Regions from separate parts of the Mycobacterium sp. NGS49 genome, predicted to be linked through region 1. Evidence: predicted binding sites of a transcription regulator. Region 1 holds the regulator's gene; each other region holds the start of a gene.
What was found. Region 1 encodes LexA, which represses DNA repair genes until DNA is damaged. Its sites were predicted from a motif close to CGAACANNTGTTCG; they were not measured.

Region 1 (4,275 bases):
TGTAGCACAGCCGACACGTGATGCTGCTCGGGTTGGCCTACCGCACCCATCCGCAGGGAATAGGACAGCTCGTCACCGCCGATACGGAACGAACGGCTCAGCGCGGTCACCTCTTTGGCGGTCGGGGTAAGCCGTATCTCGGTGGCCGCCAACTCCAGCTCGATGACCTCACCGGCTACGGAGTATGTGCCCAATTCGATCTCGGCGATTCCGCTCGGATGCGCAAGGACGAACTCGACACTCCCCTGTTTCGGTACGCGCAGATATCCCAACTCGGCGTGCAGGGGCCGGCCGTCGTCGGCGGCCTTCGTCGTCTTCGCGTAGACAAGAAACGGCTTGCCCACGTGGGTGAAAGTGATTTCCTCGAAGTACTCGAACGGCTGAATGGTCGGGTACTCGCCTGAGCCCCTTCCGGCCCAGGTGCCCAACAGCGGCGCTAACGCTTCCAGATCGGGGTGTAGGTCTATCGGCATGTACGGAGCCTAGGGCCCCAATCAGCCGAGCGTCGACACGTTGCGGTGGGCACGCAGGGCCTCGATCTCCCGCTCGAAATCGTCGGCCGAGGAGAACGACCGGTACACCGAGGCGAAGCGTAGGTACGCGACCTCGTCGAGGTCACGCAAGGGACCCAGGATGGCCAGGCCGACCTCATGGCTGGGCACCTCCGGCCCGGTGGCGCGCACGGAATCTTCGACCTGTTGAGCCAGCAGATTCAACGCGTCGTCGTCTACCTGCCTCCCCTGACATGCCCGGCGGACGCCGCTGATCACCTTCTCGCGGCTGAATGGTTCGGTGACGCCGCTGCGCTTGACCACGGCGAGCACGGCGGTCTCCACGGTGGTGAACCGGCGTCCACACTCCGGACACGACCGTCTGCGCCGGATGGCCTGGCCTTCGTCGGTTTCCCGGGAGTCGATCACCCGCGAATCCGGGTGCCGGCAGAACGGGCAGTGCATGGCCGCTCCTTTGCCGCTTGACTTCGGGGTACCGCAGAACCACCCCGAGAGTACCTGCGCATCCACGGCGGGGCCACCGCTGACACGGTGCATCCGTGACCCGTCTGCCATCGCCGAGGAACGTTGGCGCAGAGCGGTATTCGACCGGCCCGCGAGCAATCAGCCGATCGGCGCGATCAACGTCTGGCCGGCGGACACCGCGTTCGAATCCAGCGCGTTGAGGTCGCGGATGCGTTCCACGACATCGCGCACCGGTGCGCCGGGAGCGACGCGGGTCGCCAACTGCTGCAACGACTCTCCGGGCTCCACCCGCACCACGGCGAGCGCTGCGGGCACCCGGGCGGGGGCGTCGGAGGATTCGTCATTGGCGATGTTTCCGAAGTTGGCCATCAACCCGAGCCAGAGGGTGATCATGCCGGCGAGCAGCGCGAGTCCCACCGTCGTCAGCAGTGATACCGGCTGCCGTCGGTGCGACGCCGTCGACATCGCGACACCGGTGCCGTGGTAGCGGATCGGCGCGCCACCGGGCCGGGCAGTGCCCGGCCTGTCCGGGCGGAACGGCCCGGGGCGATAGCCGGGCGATGCTTCGATCGGCCTGTTCACAGGCCTGTTGACCAGCCTCTGCGCGTTCCAGGTGCGCTGCGGGCCCGCGTAGCTGATTGTCATCTCATGCCTCCGGTCGACTAACTATCGCTCGTGTGTTCGACCCTAATCGCTCAAGTGTTCGATATCGAACATCTGAGCGAGGCGTGTCGCACGAGCAAAACGGTAGACCTCAGCACCGACAACGGTTTGTCGGTGCACCAGCTGGATGAATCTCGGATACCCCACCGATTCGAAAGTTACACACTTGTGATTCAGCTGTTCCGAGCCTGTTGGCGCTCCGCCGGCGGCTCGGACACGCCGGTCGAACACATGTTTGATTCTTCGGCCGGCTGCGGTTACATTCAGTGCCATGAGCGACAGCAACGACCCCCCGGTGGACACCCGGTTGCACGCCGTCGAAGCGACGCTGACCGAGCGGCAGCGCACCATCCTGGATGTCATCCGCGCATCGGTCACCACCCGCGGCTATCCGCCCAGCATTCGGGAGATCGGAGACGCCGTCGGGCTGACGTCGACGTCCTCGGTGGCTCACCAGTTACGCACGCTGGAGCGCAAGGGTTACCTGCGCCGGGACGCCAATCGGCCCCGAGCCGTCGACGTACGCGCGGCCGACGACGCGGTGACATCGCCTACCACGGAAGTGGCCGGTTCTGACGCGTTGCCCGAGCCTACTTACGTGCCCGTCCTGGGGCGTATCGCCGCCGGCGGCCCGATCCTGGCAGAAGAGGCCGTCGAGGACGTCTTCCCGCTACCGCGGGAACTGGTCGGCGAGGGGACGCTGTTCCTGCTCAAGGTGGTCGGCGACTCGATGGTCGAAGCCGCCATCTGCGACGGCGACTGGGTGGTGGTGCGTCAGCAGAACGTCGCGGACAACGGCGACATCGTGGCGGCCATGATCGACGGTGAAGCCACCGTGAAGACGTTTAAGCGGGCGGGCGGTCAAGTGTGGCTGATGCCGCACAACCCGGCCTTCGATCCGATCCCCGGTAATGACGCGACCGTGCTGGGCAAGGTCGTCACGGTCATCCGCAAGATCTAGCAGCGAGTCGGCCGCGCGCCGGCCCCTCAGTCGGCTTTGACGAAGCCGTTGGCTTGCGCGACCGCCTCGCTGGCGAACCAGATCTCCGCCAGTGTGTCGTGGTAGAGCGCGCTGGTGGGCGTGTAGTACAAGCCGAATCGGGCGCTTGCCTTGATCGGATAGCCGTCAGGGGCACGGTAGGGATCGTCATCCAGCGGAAGGTGGATGGTCGGGCGTACCGCCGCGTTGGCCGCCGCCCCGGGCGCTTCGGCTTGCGGCGCTGCGGCGTAGGCCGCCTCCGCTGCCACCGGGGCGTATCCCGGATCGTCCGCGGCGGCATGCCGCCCCTTGCGCACCGGGGAACCCGCCGCCGCACCCGGCGATGGCAGCTCGGACATCTCGTCTTCCGCGGCACCCTCGTGCCGATAGAAGACGTCGGGAAATGCCTCTGCCGGCGGGGCTTCCGGTACGTCGAGGCCGCCCCCCGGTGCCTCCTCGATGGGCGGCACCGCGGATTCGGTCTCATAGCTTTCGGGAGAAACCGTTTCCGGGACCTCTGGCTCACCCTCGACGAGCCGGCCCACGGCGCCGCGGGTCGCAATGGGAGTCGTCGGGGTGGCGTCGATCGCATCGAGGTCTTCCTCGCCGCCGAATTCGTCGACATCGTCGTACTCGTCGAACTCATCGCCCCGGCCCAGACCGGCCGCGTGATCGTCGTGGTAAGACGCGGTCTCGTCGTGGTAGCCCTCGGGTTGGTCGGGGCCGGCGGCCGTCGCGCCTCCTCTGGACCAGCTGACCCGCGCCGATGAGCCGTACTCCGGCACCTCATGCTCCTCGGGATGGTGCTCGACGGGCGGGAAGCGCTCGGAGCCGTAGTCGACCTCATCGTGCGCCCAGTGCCCGTCGGGTCCGGCGTCGAGCTCGCCGGCCGCGTCCCGCCCGTGGTCGTAGGCAGGTACCTCCCGGCCGGCGCGCCGGCGGCGCAGCCCCAACACCACCAGCACGGACATCAAGGCGAGTAGCAGCACCGGCACCGCCACGGCCAGCCACCACCAGTGGAACGTGAACTTGTCATCCGGCGGGGGCGCCGCGGAATTGCTGGGTTGGTTCTGCCCCGAGACCTGCAGCCCGGACAACAGCGGCGCCAGGTTCGCCGGATCGGTGGTGAACGTGTTCTTCGCGCGGTTCCAGGAAACCTTGCCGCCGGTGAACTTCTGCGACACCACGTCGCCGTCCACCGTCTGATCCGCAACGGGTGCGCCGAGTTTGCCGGTCGCTCCCTTGAGCTTGTCCCACGCCGCCTTCATGGCTCCGCGCACGACGAACGCGCCGTGATCCGGAGTCCAGAAGATGACCGGCTTGTCGGCGGCGGAGAACGTAGCGATCCGACTGGCCGGGGTGATCCCGCCGTCGGCCTCGTTGGCGATCGGGAAGCCGAGGTCGCTGCTGACCGGTCCGCCCAGCGCCTCGTACTTCTGCAGAATCGGCCCCTCCACCGCGTTCGCGCCGGTGGCCGGGCTGAAGAAGATCTTGCCGCCGTTGAATTCCTGGACGATGCCGTCGCCACCGATCGGACTCGGTCCGTCTTTCTTGGCGCCCAGTGGCCCGTTAGGGCCACCGGCGGCGCGCCACGCCATGTTTATCGCAGCGGTGGGGTCGATCGCTATCTGCAGGCCCTTGAGTTGATCGGCCAGC
Region 2 (4,275 bases), on a different contig from region 1:
GAATACAGCAACGCCTCGGCGCAACGCATCGCGGAGTTCCTGGAAGGCCACCCCGCCGTGAACTGGGTTCGCTACCCATTCCTGCCGTCGCATCCGCAGTTCGACCTCGCCAAGCGTCAAATGTCTGGTGGCGGAACGGTTGTCACCTTCGAGTTGAACAGCGGCAACAAGGGTGCCGCGAAACAGCGTGCCTTCGAAGTGCTGGACAAGCTGCGGCTGATCGACATCTCCAACAACCTCGGGGACACCAAATCGCTTGTCACGCATCCGGCTACGACGACACACCGGGCCATGGGCCCGGAAGGCCGCGCCGCCATCGGGCTCGGTGACGGCGTGGTCCGCATCTCGGTCGGCCTGGAAGGCACCGAGGATCTGATCGCCGATATCGACCAGGCCCTGAGTTAGCCCCTGAGTTAGCCCGCCGCCCGCTGTTCGGCCGCTTCGGCGCGTTCGGCGGCGGCCAGCGTGCCTTCTTCGGCATACTCCTTCACCCAGTTCACCGCCACCCGCGCGTAGATCATCTGACTGGTGATGGCCATCTGGCCCCGGGTGCGGCCGAGGAAGGCCAGGCCCCAGGAGAACATGGCGGCGATCCGGTTGCGGTGGCCGACCAGGTAGATAAGGTGCAGCCCCAGCCAGGCCAGCCAGGCGAAGAATCCGGCGAACTCCAGCTTGCCGATCTGCGTGACGGCGTTGTAGTGGGAGATGAGGGCCATGCTGCCCTTGTTGAAGTAATGGAACGGCTCGCGCGCGGCCGGGTCGTCCTTGCCTTTGACGACGTTCTTGATAATGCCGGTGGCGTACTTCGCACTCTGGATTGCGCCCTGGGCCATCCCCGGCACGCCAGGCACCGACATGAGATCCCCGACGACGAAGACGTTCGGGTGTCCCTTAAGGGTGAGGTCGGGCTCCACGACAACCCGTCCCGCGCGGTCGGTCTCGGTTCCGTCGGACTGCTCGGCGATGAGCTTGCCCAGCGAACTGGCTTGCACGCCCGCCGCCCACACCTTGCATGCGCATTCGATGCGGCGTTCGGTGCCGTCCTTCTCCCTGACCGTGATGCCCCTGTAGTCGACCGCGGTCACCATGGCGTTCAGTTGGACCTCGACGTCCATCTTCTCCAGCTTGTGTTGCGCCTTGAGGCCCAGTTTGGGACCCATTGGCGGCAACACCGCGGGGGCGGCGTCGAGCAGAATCACCCGGCACTCGCTGGGCGTGATGGTGCGGAACGCCCCGGCCAGGGTGCGCTCGGCGAGCTGGACGATCTCGCCGGCCAGTTCGACGCCGGTGGGCCCGGCCCCGACCACCACGAAGGTCAACCGGCGTTCGCGCTCGGCATGGTCAGTGGCGACCTCGGCGGCTTCGAATGCGCCCAGGATGCGGCCGCGCAGCTCCAGTGCGTCATCGATGGTCTTCATGCCCGGCGCGAAGGTGGCGAATTGATCGTTGCCGAAATAGGACTGCTGGGCGCCGGCCGCCACGATCAGGCTGTCGTAGTGCGTCACCGTCTCCATGTTGATCAGCTTCGAGGTGACCGTCTGGGATGCCAGGTCGATCCCGCTGACCTCACCCAATATCACCCGCACGTTCTTCTGCTTGCGCAGGATCAACCGGGTGGTCGGCGCGATGTCACCCTCGGAGAGGATGCCGGTCGCCACCTGGTAAAGCAGCGGCTGAAACAGGTGGGTGGTCGTCTTGGAGATGAGCGTGATGTCGACGTCGGCTCGCTTGAGCGACTTGGCCCCATTCAGGCCGCCGAACCCGCTTCCGATGATGACGACGTGATGGCGTTTTTCGGCAGTCGGGGGTTCGCCGGATGCGGGCGTCATGGTCCTCCTTCAGTCGGGTCACTGCAGCGCATCTACCGTACGACTCAACGAGCCGAAAGTCGCATGTTTGCGGTCCGCGAGCGGTTCGGCCGGCCCGGAACACGCCGGCCTCGAGTGATGAACACCCCCGGTCCCGCGCGTCGAGCCACGTGTCGGTCCAGCCGGGTATTATCGAATATATGTTCGATGGGCCGGTCGGGGTGTCGCCTGTCGACGGTGAGCTGTCTTTCGCCGAGCGGGTGGCGCGTTTTGATGCGCTGATGGGCGAGGTGTTCGCCCGCCGGGACGGGTTGTTGGGTGCCACCGAGGAGTCGCGCGGCTGGGTGGGGCGGGTGTGTGGGGCGGCGCGGGTGGTCAATCAGGCCGCGGCGGCGGAGTTGGTGGCGGTGGGGGAGTTGTTCGCCTACCGGTTGGCTCGGGGTGGGGAGTGTGAGGACTGGGCCATCGACACGATGAAGGCGGTGGCCGGCGAGGTGGCGGCGGGGTTGAAGATCAGCCAGGCCCGCGCGGAGACCAAGCTGCGCTATGCCCGGGTGATGCGCGAGCGGCTGCCGCGGGTGGCGGCGGTCTTTGGTGCCGGGGATATCGATATGGAGGCCTTCGCCACGATCGCCTACCGCACCGATCTGATCGAAGACCCGCAGGTGCTGGCGCGGGTGGACAGCAGGGTGGCGGCCAACGTGACGCGCTGGCCCTCGCTGAGCCGGCGGCGGCTGGCCCAGAAGGTGGATGCGATCGTGGCCCGCGCCGATGCCGATGCGCTGCGTCGCCGCAAAGAGGTGCAGGCCCAGCGGGAGGTGTACATCGGCCCGCCCCTGGATGGGGTGTGCGCGATCGAGGCCCGGGTCCGGCTGTCCGATGCCCAGGCCCTGGATCAGCGCCTGTCAGGGTTGGCGGCCACGGTGTGCCCAAATGATCCGCGCGCCGCCGCGCAACGCCGCGCCGACGCGCTGGGGGCGCTGGCCGCCGGCGCGGCCCGCCTGGGCTGTGAGTGCGGACGCCCGGACTGCACCGCCGCGGGCCGCACACCGGCCGGCCCGGTGCTCATCCATGTGATCGCCGAGGCCGCGACCCTGGCCGGGCACAGCGACACCCCGGCCTGCCTGCTCGGCGCCGAAGACCTCATCACCGCCGAGCTGCTGGCCGAGCTGGCCCTGACCGCCCGGCAACGACCCCTGATCCACCCCGGCTACGGTCCCCCCGAACCCCGGCACACCCCCTCGGCAGCGCTGGCGGATTTCATCCGGGCGCGGGATCTGACCTGCCGCTGGCCGGGCTGCGACGTCCCGGCGACCCGGTGCGACCTCGACCACACCATCCCCTACGCCAACGGCGGGCCCACCCACGCCGGCAACATCAAGTGCTACTGCCGCACCCACCACCTCCTCAAAACCTTCTGGGGCTGGACCGAAAAACAACTCCCCGACGGCACCCTGATCCTGACCTCCCCGGCCGGCGAAACCCACCTCACCACCCCCGGCAGCGCCCTGCTGTTCCCCAGCCTGTGCCACGCCGTGGGCGGCATGCCCGCCCCCGAAGCCCAAAACCCCGACGACTACTGCGCCCCCCGCACCGCAATGATGCCCACCCGCCGCCGCACCCGCACCCAAGACCGCGCCTACCGCGTCGCCGCCGAACGCCGCGCCAACCACCAAACCCGCACCGCCCACCCCGCCAACGCCGCAGACTACTTCGCCTACGCCGACCACCGCCCACCACCAAACCCCGACGACGAACCCCCACCCTTCTAGTTGGGCCAGGCGCTTGCCGAACTCCGGAAGTTGGCGTTCGGAGGGTTGCAGAAATCCGAGTTGGTGCCCGACAGCAGGACGAAATAGCCTTCGCCCTTGCGGGTCATGCTGTACGGGGGGTAACTCCAACCGCTGTTACACATGGACGTCGGGGTGCCCATTGTCGCCCGGCGCCAACTGGACTTGGCGCAGGCGGTGAGGGCTTCGACGTCGGGCACGCTGCTCTTGGCGATCACCAGCATCCCGCCGCCCCATTGCCCGTCGGCCCGCCGGTAGGCGCGCGCCCCGAAGCCTGCCCCGTTCACCTGGCAGCCCAGCGCACGCTGCAGCGGCTGAAAAACGGTGGCGAGGTCGCGGTTGGCGACAGCGGCGGCGGCGGTGATGAATTGGGCTGCATCGGAGCCGTCGACCTCCTGCACGTTGGGGTCATGAAAGCTGAACAGCTGCTGCGCGATCCCGCTCGCGTTCCCACCGCCGCCGATCACCGGGCCGCTGCCGGTCGGGGTCATCGGCGGCAACCCGCCGGCCGGGTCCGCCGCTGCCGTCGGAGCCAGGCCGACAGACAACACCGCAGCCAGGACCACGCGTGCAACAAGTTTCATCGCTACCTCCCGGGTGGCATGGGTGGGGCGTCGCCGGGAACCAGCTCGGCGCCGATCTTGCGGAACAGGATGTCTGCCTGATTGGTGTAGTTG
Region 3 (4,275 bases), on a different contig from region 1:
CCGACCGGGCCAGCACCCGCTCCAGTTCGGCCGGCTCGTAGAAGTCCATGTGAGCGGTGAACCCGAACCGGTCGCGCAGCGGGCCGGTCAGCGCGCCGGACCGGGTGGTCGCCCCGACCAGCGTGAAGGGTGCGACCTCAAGCGGAATCGACGTCGCACCGGGGCCTTTGCCGACCACCACGTCTACCCGGAAGTCCTCCATCGCCAAATACAGCATCTCCTCGGCGGGCCGGGCGATGCGATGGATCTCGTCGATGAACAGCACGTCGTGCTCGACCAGGTTGGACAGCATCGCCGCAAGGTCGCCGGCGCGTTCCAGGGCCGGTCCGGACGTCACCCGCAGCGGGGACCCCAGCTCGGCCGCGATGATCATCGCCAGCGACGTCTTGCCGAGTCCCGGTGGCCCGGAAAGCAGGATGTGATCAGGGGTGCCGCCGCGGTTCTTGGCCCCCTCGATGACCAGCTGCAGCTGCTCGCGTACCCGCGCCTGCCCGATGAACTCCCGCAGCGAGCGCGGCCGCAGGCTGCCGTCGATGTCGCCCTCTCCGACCGCCAGCGCCGGCGACACGTCCCGCTCGTCGAAATCGTCGCTCATCTGGCCTTACCCAGGAGCGACAAGGCGGCCCGCAGCGCGGTCGACGTGGACGCGTCATGGTCAGAGGCCAGCACCCGATCGGTGGCTTCCTCGGCCTGTTTGACCGCGAAACCCAGTCCCACCAGGGCTTCCACCACCGGCCCCCGGACGGCGCGACCGTTGACCGCCGGCGCCGCGCCGGTCCCGGCGACCACACCCACCTTGTCCCGCAATTCCAGCACCATCCGTTCGGCGCTGCGTTTGCCGATCCCGGGCACCCGGGTGAGCGCGGCGACGTCGCCGTCGGCCAGCGCCTGCCGCAGCGCCGCCGCATCGTGCACGGCCAACGTCGCCATCGCCAACCGCGGCCCGACACCGGAGACCGACAGCAGCGTCTGAAACAGGTCGCGGGTCTCGGTTTCGCAGAAGCCGTACAGCGTCATCGAATCTTCCCGCACGATCATCGCGGTGATCAGCCTCGCCTCGGCGCCGCAGCGCAGCGTGGCCAGCGTCGCGGGCGTCGCGTTCACCCGGTACCCGACTCCGGCCGCCTCGATCACCGCGTGATCGAGCGCCACCTCCACCACCTCGCCGCGCACCGAGGCGATCATCGGGCGGCCTTCAACTTGGCCAGATACCTGTCCCGCTGTTGCGCCGCCTGTGCCTGCGCCGCCGCCATCCTGGCCAGCGTCGGTGCCCGCCAGCAATGGCAGATGGCCAGCGCCAGCGCGTCGGCCGCGTCGGCCGGTGTGGGTTTGGCCTGCAGCGCCAGGATTCTGGTGACCATCGCGGTGACCTGAGCCTTATCGGCGGCCCCGTTGCCGGTCACCGCCGCCTTGACCTCGCTGGGGGTGTGGAAGTGCACGTCGATGCCGCGCTTCGCGGCCGCCAGCGCGATCACCCCGCCGGCCTGCGCCGTGCCCATCACCGTGCTGACATTCAACTGGGAGAACACCCGCTCGATGGCCAGCACGTCGGGGTGGTGAGTGTCCAGCCAGTGATCGACGGCGTCGCTGATGGCCAGCAACCGCCGGTGCAGCGGTTCATCCGAGGGGGTGCGCACCACGTCGACGTCCAGCGCGGTGATCTGGCGGCCGCGCCCGCTCTCCACCAGCGACAGACCGCACCGCGTCAACCCGGGATCGACGCCCATCACCCGCACCGCAGCTCCCCACGTTGTCGTCAGCGGAAGTTCCGAACAGCTGTTCGATAGCGTAACCGCCGAATGCGACATCACCGGTGAGGGACACGCCTTGCGCCGGGTGAGTTACGTTATGCGCACTGCGGAAGGAGTCACTACCGAAGGGGTGAGGTGGGAGCACAACTGATCGTGATCGCGGTGGCGCTGTTCATCGCGTCCATCCTGGTTCTCGTGTACGCCCTGAAGAAAGCGCCCAAGACCCAGAAGCCCACCGGCCGCCAGGACCCGCTCGCCTTCAATGCGCAGCACGAGTTCGGGCCCCGCCAGCTGGGGCCGGGGGCGATCGTCAGTCATGGCGGCACCGATTACGTGGTCCGCGGGTCGGTCACCTTCCGCGAAGGTCCGTTCGTGTGGTGGGAGCACCTGCTCGAGGGGGGCGACCAGCCGATCTGGTTCAGCGTGGAAGAGGACGAGGGGCGCCTCGAGCTGGCCATGTGGTTCAAGCGCACCGACCTGGAGTTGCAGCCCGGCGGCCCGCACACGGTGGACGGGGTGACCTACCGCGAGACCGAACGGGGTCACGCCGGCTACACCTGCGAGGGCACGACGGGGCTGCCCGCGGGCGGTGAGATGGACTACGTTGACTATGCCGCCGACGACGGGTCCGCCCTCCTGTCGTTCGAGCGCTGGTCACCGGAAATGCCGTGGGAGATCTCGACCGGCAAGACCATGCTGTCCGGTGAACTCACCGTCTATCCCGCGCCCGCGGCGTAATACCGGTGCCGCTTCACCAGCTGAGGGTCGCACCGGCCGACGTGTCCGGGGCGCGACTGGCTTTGGCGATCAATGCGGCGGCACCGGTGCCGTTGGCCAGTTATCGCCTGGCGCACCCGACGGGCGGGGCCCTGCTGCTCGGTGTGCTGGGCGCCTCGCACGTCATCACCGTTGAGCACCCGGGCAGCCAGTTCTCCGAACAGGTTTCGTGCGCCGGCGGCGACGACCTGCCGGCCCGCTCGGACGCGCCGGGTTATCACCTCGAATCGCGCAGCGCGGCGCACGACGAAGTCGCTTTCCGCGCGCTCGCCCGCGAACTTCGCCACCGGTGCGCGCACGAACCCGGCTGGCTGGGCGGCGTGTTCCCGGGCGACGAGGCCGCGCTCACCGCACTGGCCGCCGAGCCCGACGGCGACGGCTGGCAGTGGCAGACCTGGCACCTCTATCCCACCGGCCCGGGCGGGACGGTGGTCTACACCGCCAGTAGGTGGCATCCGTGAGCCGCAACCGGTTGCTGCTGATCGCTTTCGGGTTGGCCGTCGCGGGCAGTGCTTGCCTGGGCGTAGGACTGGTGCTGGTGAATCGGGACATCGGCTCCTATGTCGCCGGCCACTTCCAGGAGTACGCCCACGACGCGAACGCCAAACGCTACGTCTGCTCGGGGTCGCCCAAACAGGTGGCTGACGCCCTGTCCCACTACAAGTCGCCGTCCGCCCGCGCCTCCAGCGGCGGCGGCGAATATCTGCGCTACAGCCGCTACATCGTCGTTGTCGGCCCGGACGGGAACCGTCCGTGCACCATTCGAGTGGAGGGATTGAGCGCCGGCTACAGCCACGGCTCCTATGTCTTCCTCGGTCCCGGATTCACCCCCGGGTCGCCATCGGGCGGCTCGGGGGGCCGGCCCGGTGGCCCGGGCGGGGCCAAGTAGGTATTCAAAGGAGAACTGCCATGTCATTCAGTGCGGTCGAGTTCGGCACCGTCAGCCTCACCCCGATCCTGCATGGAGCCGTCGCGACCGTGCTGTACTTCCTGGTCGGCATCGCCGTGCTGATGGCCGGATTCCTGATGGTCGACGTACTGACCCCCGGCAATCTGCGCCAGCTGGTGTTCATCGAACGCCGCCCCAACGCAGCCGTCCTGGCCACCGCGATGTACGCGTCGCTGGGCACCGTGATCATCGCCGCCATCTTCAGCAGCTCCAACCAGCTCGGCGAGGGCCTGCTCGGGGTGGCGGTCTACGGCGGAATCGGCGTTGTCCTGCAAGGCCTGGCACTGGTCATCCTGCGCATCGCGGTCCCCGGCAACTTCCACGAGCACGTCGAGCAGGCGGAGCTGCATCCGGCGGCGTTTGCGACGGCAGCCATGCTGCTGGCAGTCGGAGGGGTCACCGCGGCCGCGTTGTCATGACCACCACCGAGACCGTCGAGCCGGTCTTGTCGTCCACTCGGTGGCGCGCCCTGCTGCTGGCCGCGGTAGCGGCCTGCGCGGCCTGCGGGATCGTCTATGAACTCGCGATGCTGACGCTGTCGACCAGCCTCAACGGCGGCAGCATCGTGGCGACATCGCTGATCGTGGCGGGGTATATCGCCGCGCTGGGTCTGGGTGCCCTGCTGATCAAACCGTTGCTGGCGCGCGCCGCGGTCACCTTCATCGCGGTGGAGGTGCTGTTGGGCATCGTCGGCGGGCTCTCGGCGGCGGCGCTGTACGTGGCGTTCGCGGTCGTCGACGGGTCGACGCTGGTGCTGACGGTCAGCACGGCGCTGATCGGGTGCCTGGTCGGCGCCGA

Region 2: a site for LexA is predicted at 2,002-2,015, ahead of AC5Y7D_RS15825 (HNH endonuclease signature motif containing protein). Genes of this name have one in related genera too.
Region 3: a site for LexA is predicted at 1,770-1,783, ahead of ruvC (crossover junction endodeoxyribonuclease RuvC). Genes of this name have one in related genera too.

The regions. Positions count from the first base shown of each region.
Region 1 is NZ_JCALCX010000014.1:100,115-104,389, reverse strand. Features, by position in the region: gene AC5Y7D_RS16490 (peroxynitrite isomerase) at 1-473, opposite strand, end outside; gene nrdR (transcriptional regulator NrdR) at 495-956, opposite strand; gene AC5Y7D_RS16480 (LysM peptidoglycan-binding domain-containing protein) at 1,116-1,622, opposite strand; gene lexA (transcriptional repressor LexA) at 1,912-2,601, shown strand; gene AC5Y7D_RS16470 (LGFP repeat-containing protein) at 2,628-4,275, opposite strand, start outside.
Region 2 is NZ_JCALCX010000013.1:151,203-155,477, reverse strand. Features, by position in the region: gene AC5Y7D_RS15835 (O-succinylhomoserine sulfhydrylase) at 1-405, shown strand, start outside; gene AC5Y7D_RS15830 (NAD(P)/FAD-dependent oxidoreductase) at 414-1,829, opposite strand; gene AC5Y7D_RS15825 (HNH endonuclease signature motif containing protein) at 2,090-3,580, shown strand; gene AC5Y7D_RS15820 (hypothetical protein) at 3,577-4,182, opposite strand; gene AC5Y7D_RS15815 (serine hydrolase domain-containing protein) at 4,185-4,275, opposite strand, start outside.
Region 3 is NZ_JCALCX010000056.1:4,525-8,799, forward strand. Features, by position in the region: gene ruvB (Holliday junction branch migration DNA helicase RuvB) at 1-595, opposite strand, end outside; gene ruvA (Holliday junction branch migration protein RuvA) at 592-1,185, opposite strand; gene ruvC (crossover junction endodeoxyribonuclease RuvC) at 1,182-1,736, opposite strand; gene AC5Y7D_RS29435 (DUF4178 domain-containing protein) at 1,887-2,489, shown strand; gene AC5Y7D_RS29440 (DUF2617 family protein) at 2,495-2,989, shown strand; gene AC5Y7D_RS29445 (DUF4247 domain-containing protein) at 2,986-3,417, shown strand; gene AC5Y7D_RS29450 (DUF350 domain-containing protein) at 3,438-3,896, shown strand; gene AC5Y7D_RS29455 (polyamine aminopropyltransferase) at 3,893-4,275, shown strand, end outside.